DNA from 2 places in the Microbacterium sp. CCNWLW41 genome. Region 1 is predicted to be linked to the other one. Evidence: riboswitches for the same ligand, from Rfam matches in the RefSeq annotation. Region 1 holds a riboswitch; the other holds the start of a gene.

Region 1 (7,582 bases):
CATCCGCGAGAGCGACCGCCTCGTCGGCACCATCGGGTTCTACCGCGTCGACGGACGAGGAGCCGGTGAGATCGGCTACTGGATGGCGCCCTGGTCTCGCGGCGGCGGTCGGCTCCGCGAGGCGGCCGAGGCGGTGATCGACTGGGGGTTCTCGTCCGACGGTCTGGGCCTGGTCCGCATCGAGTGGCGGGCGGTCGTGGGGAACGTCGCCTCTGCCAAGCTCGCCCGCACGCTCGGCTTCCGGTACGAGGGACTGCTGCGCAAGGCGCTGACGGGCGCGCACGGGCGCGACGACGGCTGGATCGCCGGCCTCCTCGCGTCCGACGACCGCGGGCCGCAGAACTGGGCGGTCCTCGCGGACTGACCGGCCCCCGCCGCTCGCCGCGAACCCGGCGGGTTCGCCGGCCCTGCCGTCGCGGGCCCATGGCAGGATGAGCGCATGCCCGAGATGCCCGAGGTTCAGGGGCTCGTCGACTTCCTCCGCGAGCGGCTCACCGGCGTGCGCATCGAGCGCGCCACGGTCGCGAACATCGCGGCGCTGAAGACGTACGACCCGCCGATCGACGCGCTGAAGGACGCCGAGATCACGGGGGCCGAACGCCACGGCAAGTTCATCGACCTCGCCACGACCGGCCCGCACCTGGTGTTCCACCTCGCCAAGGCGGGGTGGCTGCGCTGGTACGACGAGCTGCCTAAGACCGTGATCCGCCCCGGCAAGACACCGATCGCGCTGCGCGTGGCGCTCGCCGACGGCGCGGGCTTCGACCTGACCGAGGCGGGCACGAAGAAGTCGCTCGCCGTCTACGTCGTCCGCGAGCCCGCCGACGTGCCCGGCATCGCCCGGCTCGGCCCCGACCCGCTCGACCCGTCCTTCTCGCGCGACGTGTTCGCGTCCCTCATCGAGGGCCGGCGCACGCAGATCAAAGGCGTGCTGCGCGACCAGGCGATCATCGCCGGCGTCGGCAACGCCTACTCCGACGAGATCCTCCACGCGGCGAAGATGTCGCCGTACGCGCTCGCGTCCTCGCTGTCGGACGCCGACATCACGCGCCTCTTCGACGCGATGACGCAGACGCTGACGGATGCCGTCGCCGAGGCGTCCGGCAAGCCTCCGGCCGAGCTCAAAGACGCCAAGCGCCGCGGCATGCAGGTGCACGGCCGGCGAGGCGAGACCTGCCCCGTGTGCGGCGACGAGGTGCGCAGCGTGTTCTTCGCCGACAACTCGCTCGAGTACTGTCCGACCTGCCAGACCGGCGGCAAGATCCTCGCGGACCGCCGCCTCTCGCGCCTGCTGAAGTAGGCGCCGACGCGCCGGGACCCCGCGGCGCCCGTCGAGGCCTCAGCCGAACGGCGGTGTCTCGGTGGTGCCCATGAGCACGCGGGCGTCGTCGTCGACCCAGTCCAGCGACTTCGACACGGCCTTGCGCCACTGCCGGAATCGCCGCTCGCGCTCGTCCTGCGCCATCCGCGGCTCGAAGCGGACGTCCTCCTGCCAGTGGGCGCGCAGCTCGTCGAGGTCGCGCCAGACCCCCGTCGCCAGGCCCGCGGCGTACGCGGCGCCGAGCGCCGTGGTCTCGACGACCTTCGGGCGCACCACCGGGATGCCGAGGATGTCGGCCTGGAACTGCATCAGCAGGTCGTTGCGCGTCATGCCGCCGTCCACGCGGAGCTCGTCGAGCGTCCGTCCCGTGTCGGCGACGACCGCCTCGATGACATCGCGGGTCTGGAAGGCCGTCGACTCGAGGGCGGCCCGCGCGATGTGCCCCTTGTTGACGTAGCGTGTGAGGCCGACGAGCGCGCCGCGTGCGTCGGGGCGCCAGTACGGCGCGAAAAGCCCGGAGAACGCCGGCACGAAGTACGCTCCGCCGTTGTCGTCGACGGTCGAGGCGAGCGTCTCGACCTCCTCCGAGCGCTGGATGATGCCGAGGTTGTCGCGCAGCCACTGGACCAGCGAGCCGGTCACGGCGATCGAGCCCTCCAGCGCATAGCGCGCGGGCTCGTCGCCGATCCGGTAGCCGACGGTGGTGATGAGCCCGCTGCCGGAGCGGATGATCTCGGTCCCGGTGTTGACGAGCAGGAAGTTGCCCGTGCCGTACGTGTTCTTCGACTCTCCCGCGTCGAACGCCGCCTGCCCGAAGGTCGCCGCCTGCTGGTCGCCGAGGATCCCGGCGATCGGGGCGCCGTGGAGGACCTCCGGCAGCAGCGATTCGCCGACGACCTCCGATGAGGAGCGGATGGCCGGCATCATCGCCCGCGGGATGCGCCAGGTCGCCAGCAGCTCGTCGGACCAGTCGAGGGTGCGCAGGTCCATCAGGAGCGTCCGCGAGGCGTTGGTGACGTCGGTGACGTGGATGCCGCCGCGCGCGCCGCCGGTGAGGTTCCACACCACCCACGTGTCGGGCGTGCCGAACAGCAGGTCGCCCGCCTCCGCGGCCGCGCGCGCGCCGGGCACGTGGTCGAGGATCCACGCCACTTTCGACGCCGAGAAGTAGGTCGCCAGCGGCAGACCGGTGGTGTCGGCGAATCGGTCGCCCCCGCCGTCGCGCGACATCTCGTCGATGCGCGGCTGCGTGCGGGTGTCCTGCCAGACGAGGGCGTTGTGCACGGGCCGGCCGGTGCGCTTCTCCCACACGACGGCGGTCTCGCGCTGATTGGTCACGCCGATCGCCGCGACCTCGGACGCGCCGATCCCGGCGCGCGAGAGGCACGAGGCCACCACCCATTCGGTGTTCGTCCAGATCTCGACCGGATCGTGCTCGACCCAGCCCGCGCGGGGGAAGATCTGCTCGTGCTCGCGCTGCGAGACGGCGACGACCGCGCCGCCGGAGTCGAACACGATCGCGCGCGTCGAGGTCGTGCCCTGATCGATGGACAGCACGTGGTCGGGCAACCTCGTCTCCTTCCTCGGCGGGCGGCAGTACCCGCGACGGCGCCCTCGGGCGCGGTGCGGTCAGGCTATCGTGCCGACGCCGGGGACCACGTCGGGTCGGCGGCGTGGACCCGCTCGAGGGCACGGGCGATCTCGAGGGAGACGCGGTCCGCATCCCACCCGAGCACCGGCGCGACGGCGTCGGCGACCTCGGCCACCGCGTCGGGCGTCGCACCGCCGGTGAAGGCGATGCTCGTGCGGCGCAGGAGCAGGTCGTCGAGGTGCGCGACGTCCTCGGTCGCCGCGAGGTGCCGCAGCTCGCCCGAGCTGTAGGAGGGCGCGTGGTCCAGGAGCGCGTCGTCCGGGTCCTGTGCGATGGCCTCGACGACGGATGCCGCGACCGTGCCGTAGCGGTCCAGCAGCGTCGCCACGCGCGCGGCGGGGACGTCCACGGCGTGCGAGGCGATCCACTGCTGCCGCGCGCGCTCGGTGACGGGGTAGCCCCGGCCGCCGCCGATCGGCAGGCCGCGGGTGGAGCGACGGCGGGGCTGGGCGAGCAGCTCGAGGGCGCGGTCGGCGAGGTCCTCGGCCGAGGCGCGGAAGGTCGTCCACTTGCCGCCGACGAGGCTCAGGACCGTGGCGTCCCCTCCCACGAGCGGGGCGGACTCGATGCGATAGTCCCGCGAGACGAAGCCGGGCGAGAGCTCGCCGTGGCCCGGCAGCGGCCGCAAGCCCGAGAACCGGTAGACGATCTGCGAACGCTGCACCGGCACGGTGGGCAGCACCTGCCCGACGAGGTCGATGAAGTAGTCGACCTCGGCCTCGGTGCACACGACCGGGTCGCCCATCTCGTGCTCGAGGTCGGTGGTGCCGACCAGCACGCGACCCTTCAGGGGGTAGATGAGGACGATGCGGCCGTCCTCGTTCTCGAAGAACAGCTCCCGGCCGCCCGTCGCAGCGAGCAGCTCGGGGTGGTCGAGCACGATGTGCGAGCCCTTGGTGCCGCCCATGTAGCGTGTCGGGTCGCCCAGGGCAAGGTTCGTCAGATCCGTCCACGGTCCGCTGGCGTTGACGACGACGGATGCCGCGAACCGCGTCTCCTCGCCGCTCAGCGCGTCGCGCAGCACGACCCGTCCGCGGTCGACCCCCACCGCCGCGGTGTGGTTCGCAGCGCGCGCGCGCTCGCCGCCGGCGATGCGGCCGTCGCGCAGGACGTCGATCGCCAGGCGCTCGGGGTCGTGGAGCGAGGCATCCCAGTAGGTGGCGGTGTACTTCACGTCGGGGTTCAGCTGAGGGAGCTGCGCGAGCGAGCGCTTGCGGCCGTGGAACGTGTGGCGCGGCACGGTGCCGCGCCCGAACAGACCTCCGCCACGGGAGAAGGAGTCGTAGATGACCAGCCCGATCTTGATGAGCGCGGCGCCGCGCTCCCGGTGCTTTCCGCCGCCGTGGCGGAGGAAGCGCAGCGGAGCGGAGAGGACGCCGGAGAAGGTGGAGAAGATCGGGATGGTCGTCTGCAGCGGGCGCACGTAGTGCGGTGCGGTCTTGAGCAGCGCGTTGCGCTCGGTGACCGCCTCGTGCACGAGACGGAACTCGCCGTTCTCGAGGTAGCGGATGCCGCCGTGGATCATGTGGGACGAGGCCGCGGAGGCGCCGCTGACGAAGTCGTCCTTCTCGACGAGCGCGACGTCCACGCCCTGGATGGCGAGGTCGCGGAAGGTGGCGAGGCCGTTGATGCCGCCCCCGATGATCAGCACGTCGGCATACGGACGCGCCGAAAGTGCCTCGAATCCTCGCTCCGAACCCGCCGTCATCGCCGGCCCCCTTTCGTGTCGCTGGTGACCATGATGACACCTCTGGACGTCCTTGCAGGCCATATGCACATACGTGCAGAATGGCACGATGGAGCAGATCGGCGACGCCCGGACGGTGCAGCGGGCCCTCACCGCCGCGCACCTGTATTACGTGCAGGACCGCACGATGGAGGCGATCGCCCGCGAGCTCGGCACGTCGCGTTCGACGGTGTCGCGCCTGCTCACCCATGCGCGCGCCGCGGGCATCGTCGACATCCGCATCCGGTCTCCCTTCGCCGCCCCCGAGGGGCTCGAGGAGCGCCTGGCCGAACGGTTCGGCATCGCGGCCGACGTCGTTCCGGTGCCCGAGGACGCCACCGAGGTCGACCGCCTCCAGCGCGTCGCGATCGCCGCCGCCCACATCGTCGCCGACCTCGTCCAGGACGACATGACGGTGGGTGTCGCGTGGGGGTCGACGACCGCCGCGGTGAGCCGGCATCTGGTGCCCAAGCCGGTCCACGGCGCGACGTTCGTGCAGCTCAACGGCTCGGGCAACACGCACACGACCGGCCTCCTGTACGCCAGCGAGATCCTCAGCCGCTTCGCCGCGGCGTACGACGGCAGCGCGCAGCAGTTCCCGGTGCCGGCATTCTTCGACGACCCGGCGACGAAGCGGGCGATGTGGCGGGAGCGCAGCACCCGCCGGATCCTCGACATGCAGACGTCGATGGACCTCGTCGTCTTCAGCACCGGCTCGGCGGGCTCGCAGGTGCCCAGCCACGTGTACAGCGGCGGCTACCTCGAGGCGGGCGAGCTCGACGAGCTCGCCGACGAGGGCGTGGTCGGCGACGTCGCGACGGTCTTCTACCGCGCCGACGGCTCGAGCGACGGCATCACGCTCAACGCCCGCGCGACGGGCCCGAGCCTCGACCTGCTGCGGCGGATCCCCCGGCGCCTGTGCATCGTCTCGGGCGTCTCGAAGCTCGCGAGCCTGCGCGGGGCGCTGGCCGCGCGCATCGCCACCGACCTGGTCGTGGACGAGGCCACCGCGCGCGCGCTGCTGGAGTGACGGCCGCATGCCGCGCCCGCCTCGCGACGAAGTACATGCGAAGACATGGAATGAATGAACGGATGCCGCGTTGACTACACTCGTGAGCATCAACGTGCTCCGGGGTCGGTGAGAATCCGAACCGGCGGTGACAGTCCGCGAGCCGAGGCATCAGCATCCGATCGGATGCCGCCACGGCCGATCCGGTGGAACTCCGGAACCGACGGTGATGCGACGGGTATCCGTCGCTAGTCCGGATGGGAGGCAGCACGAGCGGCGCCCTGCGCGCCGCGGCTTCCCGTGCCCCGGAGCGTCGTAGACGACGACGAGACGAGGGGCCGGATGGCAAGCGCAGCGGAACACGACGCGATGCGTCGCGCGCTGGAGCTCGCCGTGCGCGGCCCGCGGGGCGTGAACCCGCAGGTCGGTGCCGTGCTGCTCTCGCCCGACGGCGAGATCCTCGCCGAGGGCTGGCACCGCGGCGCCGGGACGCCGCACGCCGAGGTCGATGCCCTGTCGCAGCTGGCGCCGGGCGCAGCCCGCGGTGCGACCGCCGTCGTCACCCTCGAACCCTGCAACCACACCGGACGCACCGGCCCGTGCGCCCAGGCGCTCATCGCCGCCGGGGTCGCCCGCGTGGTGTACGCCGTCGCCGACCCCGGCGACCACTCCTCCGGCGGCGCCGACCGGCTCCGCGCTGCCGGCGTGGACGTCGAGTCCGGCCTGTTCGCGCCGGAGGCGGCCGCGCTGCTCGACGCGTGGCTCACGGTGCAGCGCCTCGGTCGCCCGCACGTGACGGTGAAGTGGGCCCAGAGCCTCGACGGGCGGGCTGCGGCATCCGACGGCACCAGCCAGTGGATCACCGGACCGGTGGCGCGCGCCGACGTCCACGTGCGCCGGGCGCAGGCGGACGCCATCGTGGCCGGCACCGGCACGGTCCTCGCCGACGACCCGGCCCTCACCGCGCGTGCCGAGGACGGCTCGCTCCTGTCGCAACAGCCTGTCCCCGTCGTCGTGGGCGCCCGCGCGGTGCCCGAGACCGCGGCGCTGCGCCGGCACCCGCACGCATTCCTGCAGTTCCCCGGCGACCCCGCGTCCGGCGGCCTCCCGGCGCTGCTCGAAGACCTCCGCCGTCGCGGCGTGCAGCGCGTGTTCGTCGAGGGCGGGCCCTCCGTCGCCGCCTCCTTCCTTCGCGACGGGCTCGCCGACGAGCTCCTCGTGTACGTCGCCCCCGTGCTGCTCGGCGGCGACCGCCTCGCGCTCCAGGACATCGGCGTGACCACGATCACCGAGGCGCGACGCCTGGCCGTGGCATCCGTCACCCCCCTCGGCGATGATCTGCTCATCGTCGCCCGCCCGTCGTCGGAAGGAGACGAGTGATGTTCACCGGAATCGTCGAGGAGATCGGCGAGATCGCCGCCGTCGAGCCGTCGGGCGACGGCGTGCGCGTGACGGTCACCGCCCCGAAGGCGGTGTCGGATGCCGCGCACGGCGACTCGATCTCGGTCAGCGGCGTGTGCCTCACCGTCGTCGACCAGGGCGCGGACTGGTTCACCGCGGACGTGATGAAGCAGACCCTGGACATGTCGACCCTCGCCGGGGTCGCAGCGGGACGCCGCGTGAACCTCGAGCGCGCCACGGCTGCGCACGGACGACTGGGCGGGCACATCGTGCAGGGTCACATCGACGGCACCGGCGAGGTGCTCGAGGTGCGCCCCGGCGCGCAGTGGCAGGTGCTGCGCATCTCGCTGCCGGCACCGCTCGCGCCCCTTGTCGTCGACAAGGGCTCGATCGCCGTCGACGGCGTCTCGCTCACGGTCAGCGCCGCCAGCCCCGCCTCCCCCGGCGACGGCTGGTTCGAGGTCTCGCTCATTC
Region 2 (7,582 bases), on a different contig from region 1:
AACGTCGGGAGCAGTCCGATGAGGAATGTCGCGATGCCCATCGTCAGGAGCGAGGCGACGAGCGTGGCCTTGCGTCCGAACTTGTCGCCGAAGTGGCCGAAGACGACGGCGCCGATCGGGCGGGCGACCATGGCGGCGCCGAACACCGCGAACGACGACAGCAGCGAGGTGGTGTCGTTGCCGGTCGGGAAGAACAGGGCGGGGAAGACGAGGACGGCGGCCGTCGCGTAGACGTAGAAGTCGTAGAACTCGATCGTCGTGCCGATGAGGCTGGCGAGGATGACGCGCGAGCGCGGGTTGGCAGGTGTGGCGACGGTGGCCATCGGTTCCTCCGGTCGGTGATGAAGCCTCCCCCTCGAGGCTGCTCTCGGTGAGCAGAGGGAGTCTACGGCCGAAGAACCGTGCGGACCGCGACCGACGCGGAATATCGCAGACGACGATGCGGCCGGTCCGTTCCCGGAACCGGCCGCATCGACGACGAGGGGGTCAGCGCCAGAGCAGGCCCATCCCGGCGTTGGCCAGCGTGAGCAGACCGATCAGCCAGAACACTCCGGACGGCACCGCCTCACCGCGCTTCTGGCGCGCGGCGCCGATGCCGAGCATGGCGCCGATCACGAGCAGCACGACGAGCTTCACTCCGATCTTGACGTAGTTGAGGTCGTAGGAGATGCCCCACGGAGCGGCGAGGGCGAGTCCGGCGACACCGGCGATCGCGAGGCCCCAGTCCATGAGCTTGGTGATGCGGCGCTCGCCGCCGAAGGCCTGGGCGGCCCATGCTCCGAAGAGCACGGCGAAGCCGATGAGATGGACGAACACGACGATCAGGCGCAGGGTCTCCATGGCGGAAGCCTAGGCCTGGCGCCGCACCGGCGCTAGGAAGGCGAGCCTCAGGCGCCGCGCAGTTCGCGGATCACGAGGGCCGTCCGCAGCGCGGCGTCCGCCGCTTCCGCGCCCTTGTCCTCGCGGGAGCCGGGGAGACCGGCGCGATCCAGCCCCTGCTGCTCGTCGTCCAGGGTGAGGACGCCGAATCCGACCGGGCGTCCGGCATCGAGCGCGACCCGGGTGAGCCCGTCGGTCGTCGCGGCCGAGACGTACTCGAAGTGCGGCGTGCCGCCACGGATGATCACCCCGAGCGCCACCACCGCGTCGGCCCCGCCCGCGAAGGCGGCCTGCGCCGCCACCGCGAGCTCGAACGAACCGGGGACGCGGACGAGGCGATGCGTGGCCCCGGCCGCGTCGAGGACACGCTGCGCCCCGGCGATCAGGCCGTTGGTGATGGTGTCGTGCCACGTCCCCGCGACGACGACCACGTGGGTGCCCTTCGCGTCGATGCCGCCGGTCTCGGGTGCTCCTGCGCCGCTCATGCGTGCTCCTTCAGCTCGTGCTCGCCGTCGGCGATCTCCTCGGTGCGCGCGAGGGCGGCGGCCAGCTCCGCCTCGCCGATGATGTGCCCCATCCGGTCGCGCTTGGTGGCCAGGTACTGGTGGTTGTTCGGTCCGACGCCGACGATGAGGGGGGCCTGCTCCACCACGTCGAGACCCAGCTCGCGCAGCTGGGAGACCTTGTCGGTGTTGTTCGTCAGCAGACGCACCTTGGACACGCCGAGGTCGGCGAGGATCCCCGCCGCCGCGGCGTAGTCGCGCGCGTCGGCAGGCAGGCCCAGCGCGATGTTCGCATCCACGGTGTCCAGCCCCTCCTCCTGGAGGCTGTAAGCGCGCAGCTTGTTGATGAGGCCGATGCCGCGCCCCTCGTGGCCGCGCATGTAGATGACGATGCCGCCGTCCTGCTCGATCGCGTCGAGGGCGGCCTCGAGCTGCGGACCGCACTCGCACTTCAGCGAGCCGAACGCCTCGCCCGTCAGACACTCGGAATGCACGCGCACCAGCGCCGTCTCCCCGGGCTCGCCGGAGACGACCGCGATGTGGTCGGTGCCCGTCACGCGATCCTTGTAGGCGAGGAACCGGAACGTGCCGTGAGTCGTCGGGACGTTTGCGTCGGCGCGGAGGCTCACCCGCCGCCGGCTCGTCGCCGCCGGCGAGGACTCCTCCCGCGGCTCGTGCTCGTCGAGGTAGGCGATGAGCTGCTCGATGGTGATCACGGGGACCCCGTCGCGGGCGCCGAGCTCCTGGAGGCCGGGCAGCCGCATCATGCTGCCGTCCTCCGCCACGACCTCGGCGATCGCCCCGACCGGACGCAGACCCGCCAGTCGCATGAGCTCGACGGCGGCCTCGGTGTGGCCGCTGCGTTCGCGGACCCCGCCGTCGACGGCGCGGAGCGGGAGGACATGGCCCGGGCGGATGAGGTCCGAGGCCGTCGACGCGGCATCCGCGAGCACGTTGAGCGTGCGCGCGCGGTCCGAGGCGCTGATGCCGGTGGTGACGCCGGCGGCGGCGTCCACGCTCACCGTGTACGCGGTCGAGCGGGCGTCCTCGTTCACCTCGACCATCGGGGGGAGGTTCAGGGCGTCCGCGATGTCGGCGGGCATGGGCGCGCACAGGAAGCCGGAAGACCAGCGCACGGTCCAGGCCACCCACTCGGGCGTGGCCAGCTCGGCCGACAGGATGACGTCGCCCTCGTTCTCGCGGTTCTCGTCGTCGGCGACGATGACGGGCCGTCCGGCGCGCAGCGCGTCGAGGGCCTCGGGGATGGTGGACAGGCTCATCGCGAGCCTCCTTCCGTGCCGGCGTCCGGTGCGCCGGGGGTCTGAGCTGCCGGAGTGTGCGCGCGGAACGCCAGGAGGCGCTCGACGTGACGGGCGAGGACGTCGGTCTCGAGGTTGACCCGGTCGCCGACCCGGAGGGCGCCGAGGGTGGTCGCGGCGAGCGTCTCGGGGATGAGGGAGACCTCGAACCAGTGTCCGCTTGCGACCGTGGGGGCGCTCACGGCGCTGACCGTGAGGGAGGTTCCGGCGACGCTGATCGACCCCTTGTCCACCACCAGCGGCGCCAGGTCCGCAGGCAGGGAGACGCGCAGCACGCTCCACTGCGCACCCGGGCGGACGTCGAGCACCGTGCCGATGCCGTCCACGTGCCCCTGCACGATGTGCCCGCCCAGGCGGGCGCCGACGGGCATCGCCTTCTCGATGTTGACCCGCGTGCCGACCTGCGCGTCGGCGATCGCCGAGACGTCGAGGGTCTGCTTCATGACATCGGCGTCGAAGGCGTCCGTCGTGGAGCCCACGACGGTGAGGCACACCCCGCTCACCGCGATCGACTCCCCGTGCACGGCGTCCGAGGCCGCGCGGGGAGCACGCACGGTGAGCCGCCAGCCGTCTCCGGCCGGGACGATCGCGGTGATCTCGCCGACCTCCTCGATGATTCCGGTGAACATCAGGCTGCTCCTTCGGGGGGTCCGTCGTGGTCGTGGGGCGAGGCGGGCCGGGCGATCGCGAGCAGATCCGCTCCGAGGGGCAGCCACTCGTCCACGACGAGGCGCCGCGCCCCGGAGATGTCGTCGACGCCGATGTCCGTCAGGGCGAGCCGGGGGCCTCCCAGCAGGACCGGCGCGATGTAGGCGAGGACGGCGTCCGCGAGCCCGGCGGCGACGAACGCGCTGGCGAGCGTCGGGCCGCCCTCGACGAAGACGCGCTGGAGGCCGCGGTCATGCAGCAGCCGCAACGCTTCGCGGAGGTCGTGTCCGGGGATCAGGATCGGCTCGTGCGGGTGCTGTCGCAGTGCGGCGTCGGCGGGGACCGCACGGCCGCCGATCACGACAGGGACCGGCTGGTGGTCGAGAAGGCGGCCGCCGTCGCGCGCGGTGAGCGCAGGGTCGTCGGCGAGGACGGTTCCCGTGCCCACGACGATCGCATCCGCCCGGGCACGACGGCGGTGCACGTCGGCGCGCGCGGCGGCGCCGGTGATCCACTGGCTCGACCCGTCGGCCGCGGCCGCGCGTCCGTCCAGGCTCTGGGCCCACTTCACGGTGACGTGCGGGCGCCCGAGACGTTGGGCGGTCATCCAGTCGGCGACGACCTCCCTGGCGGCGTCCGCCTGCTCGCCGGCCTCGACGTCGACGCCGGCGCCGCGCAGGCGCTCGGCCCCGCCCCCCGACAGCTCTCCCGGGTCGTCCAGCGCGTAGACGACGCGCGAGACTCCGGCCTCGATGAGGGCGACCGCGCACGGGCCGGTGCGACCGGTGTGGTTGCACGGCTCGAGGGTGACGACCGCGGTGGCGCCGTGCGCGGCGCCGGGGGCGAGGCGGGACAGGGCATCGACCTCGGCGTGCGGGGTGCCGGCGCCGCGATGCCAGCCTTCCGCAAGGGTCTCACCCGTAGGGGAGAGCAGAACGGCGCCGACCTGCGGATTGACGCCGCGGGGACCGCGACGGGCCAGCTCGATGGCGCGCGTCATCGCCGCGCGCTCCGCCGCCGTCGTCGTCATGTGCGTCGTCCCTTTCCGACCTGATCGATGGCTCCGGGGACGCACGTCGAATACTCGCGTGCTGCCTCCTATCCGGACTGACGAGGCTCTGCCTCGCATCACCGTCGGTTCCGGAATTCCACCGGATCGGCCTCGGTCGCGCGGGGCGCGTCCTCGGTTCGCGGACTCTCACCGCCGGTTCGGATTCTCACCGACCCCGGAGCACGTTGATGCTCTGAGTCTCCTCAACGCATCACCCCCGATCTTATTCCGTTGCATCTTTCCCGCGTCTCCGGGTTACTTGAGCAATCGCGAGAGGCGGCGGTCGGCGAGCGTCTTCCCACCGGTCTGACAGGTCGGGCAGTATTCCAGGGACCGGTCCGCGAAGAAGACGCTGCGCACGGTGTCCCCGCAGACGGGGCAGGCCTCGCCGCGTCGGCCGTGGACCTGCATCCCGCGCCGCTTGGCGTCCTTCAGGTCCGCCGGGGGCTTTCCGGAGGCGGCGGCCACCGCCTCGGCCAGGGTGGAGTGCATGGCGTCGTAGAGCCGGGTCACGTCCTCCGGGCCGAGAGAGGCGGCCGCCGCGTACGGCGACATGCGCGCCGCGTGCAGGATCTCGTCCGAGTACGCGTTGCCGATCCCGGCGATCACCCCCTGATCGCGCAGGAGTCCCTTGATCTGCGTGCGTCGCCCCTCGAGGAGCGCGGCGAACGCCTCCCTCGTGAAGGCGGGATCCAGGGGGTCAGGGCCGAGCCGGGCGATCCCGGGGACCTCTGCGGGGTCTCGGACGACGTACACGGCCAGGGACTTCTTCGTGCCCGCCTCGGTGAGATCGAAGCCGCTGTCGTCGTCGAAGGCGACACGGAGGGCGATCGGCGAGCGGCCGGGGCGGACCGGTGTGGTCGGCATCTGCTCGTACCAGCGGAGCCACCCGGCCTTGGCGAGATGGAACACGAGGTGCAGGCCTTCGCCGCCCGGCGCCGCGAGGTCCAGGTCGATGAACTTCCCGTGTCGCTGCACGCCCCGCACGGCGGCGCCGGGCAGCGCCGTCAGCGGCGGGTCGAAGGTCTTGAGCGCGGCGATGGCGGACACCGCGGCGCGCGTGAGTGTCAGACCCGTCGTCCTCTCGGCGAGGAAGTCGACGAGACCCTGGACCTCCGGCATCTCGGGCATGCGCCCATCCTGCCACCGGACGCCGACATCCGTGCCGGTCTCGTCCCCGCTCGGTCAGCCCAGATCCACCGGCCAGTCGACGGGGGAGCGGTCGTCGGTCGACAGCAGACCCGCCGTCCAGCCGTCGTCGCGGCCGCGGTGGCTGACGAGGGCCTGACGACGCGTGCCCTCGAAGCGGAAGCCGAGGCCGCGGGCGGTGCGGGCCGACGGGATGTTTCCCTCCACCGCCTGCCACTGGATGCGGGCGAGGCCGAGGTCGCGGAAACCCCAGTCGACGACCGCGCGGGCCGCCTCGCTGAGGTAGCCGTGCCCGCGTGCGGCGGGAGCGGTCCAGTACCCGAGCTCCGCGTGCCCGCCCGCGCGGTGCTCGGTGATGTGGTGCAGTCCGACGCACGCGATGAGTGACTCGTCGCGGTAGACGCCCCAGACGGCCTCGTTGCCGTCGTCCCAGGCCTGTGCGACGAAGGCGACGAAGTCCTCCGCGTCCTTGCGGGAGTACGGGCTGGGGACCGTCGTCCAGCGCGGGATCTCGGGGTCCTGGCATGCTGCGGTGATCGCGTCGACGTCGGTCTCCGTCGGCGGGCGGAGGACGAGACGATCGGTGTGCAGCACGACGGAATCCATCCCTCCAGGATATCTCGGAGGGGCCGCCACCCCGGTTCCCGACCCCGGTCAGCGCCGGGCGGCGCGGACCTTGCGGTAAGGGTGGGTGTCCACGCGGTCGGTGATCTCCGTGATGAGCCGATCGTAGGGGCGGTTCCGACGCGCGAGTCCGATCAGGCGCCGGGTGCTGCGTCCGGCCCGCCGCAGGTTCATCGGTCGCCCCTCGACGCCGTAGAGGAGAAGCGCCCAGTCCGGCAGGAGGGAGAGCACCCCGTCCTGCACGACGACGGACGTCCACACCGCGATCGGGTTGCCGCGCAGGCGCGGCGCGCGGAGAGTCCGGGTCACCTGGGCGGCGGGCAGGGTGAGCGCCATCCAGTGCCGTTGGTCGTCGATGTACTGTTCCAGGTCGGCTCGGGAGGCGGGCAGCCCGGTGACCTCGCAGCCGACGAGACCCGCGGCGATGTGCTGCTCGCGGACGAAGGCGTCCTGCTCGTCCGGCGTCAGCTCCAGGCCGAAGGCCTCCGACGAACGAAGGAGAGCGAACACGAGAGTGTTGTGGGTCCAGTCGAGCCAGGCCGGCTCGTCGGCGCGGAGCGTCTGCCCGGAGTGCGGGTCGGTCCAGACGGCGTGGGCGTGCATCCGCCGGACCGATGCGGCCGCGGCGTCGGCGTGCGCGCGGTCCCCGAACACCGTGGTCTCGAGGAACCGGCCCGTGCGCTCGCTGCGCCCTGCGGGGTCGTCGTACGCGGCGGTCGCATGGTCGAAGAGGCGCATCATGTTCGGGTTGAGCGCCTGGAGCAGGAGGGCTGCCATGCCGCCCAGCTTGGTGGCGGGGTCGGAGAAGACACGCCAGGAGACGCTCTCCGGTCCGAAGTATCCCTCATCCTCGCGGGCGGAGACGGCGGACGCGGTGACGGGATCGACGGCAGGGGACATGGCACTCCTGGGGTTCGGCGCAACGCGGCGGTCCACTCCACCATATTGGTGGACTATGTCCATACTTGGACTATGTCCGACATTAGCGAAGGTCCCAGTCCCGCCGCTACCGGAAGGCGCGAGCGGAATCGGAGGCGCACGCTGCGGGCCATCGAGCGCGCGGCGATCGGCATCGCCTGCGAATACGGCTACGCCTCCGTGACGGTCGCCGAGATCTGTGCACGTGCCGACGTCGCACGGAGCACGTTCTTCAACTACGTCGCCTCCGTCGACGCCGCCGTCTTCGGCCCCGGGCTCCGGATGATCCCGGAGGAGCAGGCGATGGCGATCCTCGACGCCGACCCCGGGAACATCCCCCGTGCGCTGAACGTGGTCTCACTGGCCTCGGTCGGCAGCGACACGGTCGATCCCCTGGTCATGGCCGGTCGTCGTCGGCTCGTCCGCGAACAGCCCGAGACCCTCGGGCGCTGGGAGGAGACCTTCTCGACGCTGCGGCATCAGCTCGTCGA

Evidence for each region. A riboswitch is a leader RNA that binds a small molecule or an ion and turns the genes downstream of it on or off. The one in region 1 is predicted to bind FMN.
Region 2: it holds a riboswitch for FMN, as region 1 does, so the genes downstream of both, ribD (bifunctional diaminohydroxyphosphoribosylaminopyrimidine deaminase/5-amino-6-(5-phosphoribosylamino)uracil reductase RibD) here and ribD (bifunctional diaminohydroxyphosphoribosylaminopyrimidine deaminase/5-amino-6-(5-phosphoribosylamino)uracil reductase RibD) in region 1, are expected to answer to the same signal.

What each region holds. Positions count from the first base shown of each region.
Region 1 covers NZ_JBAOJP010000011.1:56,410-63,991, reverse strand. The annotation lists gene V6R91_RS30215 (GNAT family N-acetyltransferase) at 1-364, shown strand, start outside; gene V6R91_RS30210 (Fpg/Nei family DNA glycosylase) at 440-1,300, shown strand; gene glpK (glycerol kinase GlpK) at 1,340-2,890, opposite strand; gene V6R91_RS30200 (glycerol-3-phosphate dehydrogenase/oxidase) at 2,956-4,680, opposite strand; gene V6R91_RS30195 (sugar-binding transcriptional regulator) at 4,769-5,728, shown strand; FMN riboswitch at 5,820-5,981, shown strand; gene ribD (bifunctional diaminohydroxyphosphoribosylaminopyrimidine deaminase/5-amino-6-(5-phosphoribosylamino)uracil reductase RibD) at 6,050-7,087, shown strand; gene V6R91_RS30185 (riboflavin synthase) at 7,087-7,582, shown strand, end outside.
Region 2 covers NZ_JBAOJP010000008.1:115,190-122,771, forward strand. The annotation lists gene V6R91_RS25165 (MFS transporter) at 1-323, opposite strand, end outside; gene V6R91_RS25170 (hypothetical protein) at 487-840, opposite strand; gene ribH (6,7-dimethyl-8-ribityllumazine synthase) at 888-1,364, opposite strand; gene ribA (GTP cyclohydrolase II) at 1,361-2,662, opposite strand; gene V6R91_RS25185 (riboflavin synthase) at 2,659-3,330, opposite strand; gene ribD (bifunctional diaminohydroxyphosphoribosylaminopyrimidine deaminase/5-amino-6-(5-phosphoribosylamino)uracil reductase RibD) at 3,330-4,379, opposite strand; FMN riboswitch at 4,435-4,587, opposite strand; gene V6R91_RS25195 (Fpg/Nei family DNA glycosylase) at 4,656-5,531, opposite strand; gene V6R91_RS25200 (GNAT family N-acetyltransferase) at 5,586-6,155, opposite strand; gene V6R91_RS25205 (oxygenase MpaB family protein) at 6,204-7,073, opposite strand; gene V6R91_RS25210 (TetR/AcrR family transcriptional regulator) at 7,146-7,582, shown strand, end outside.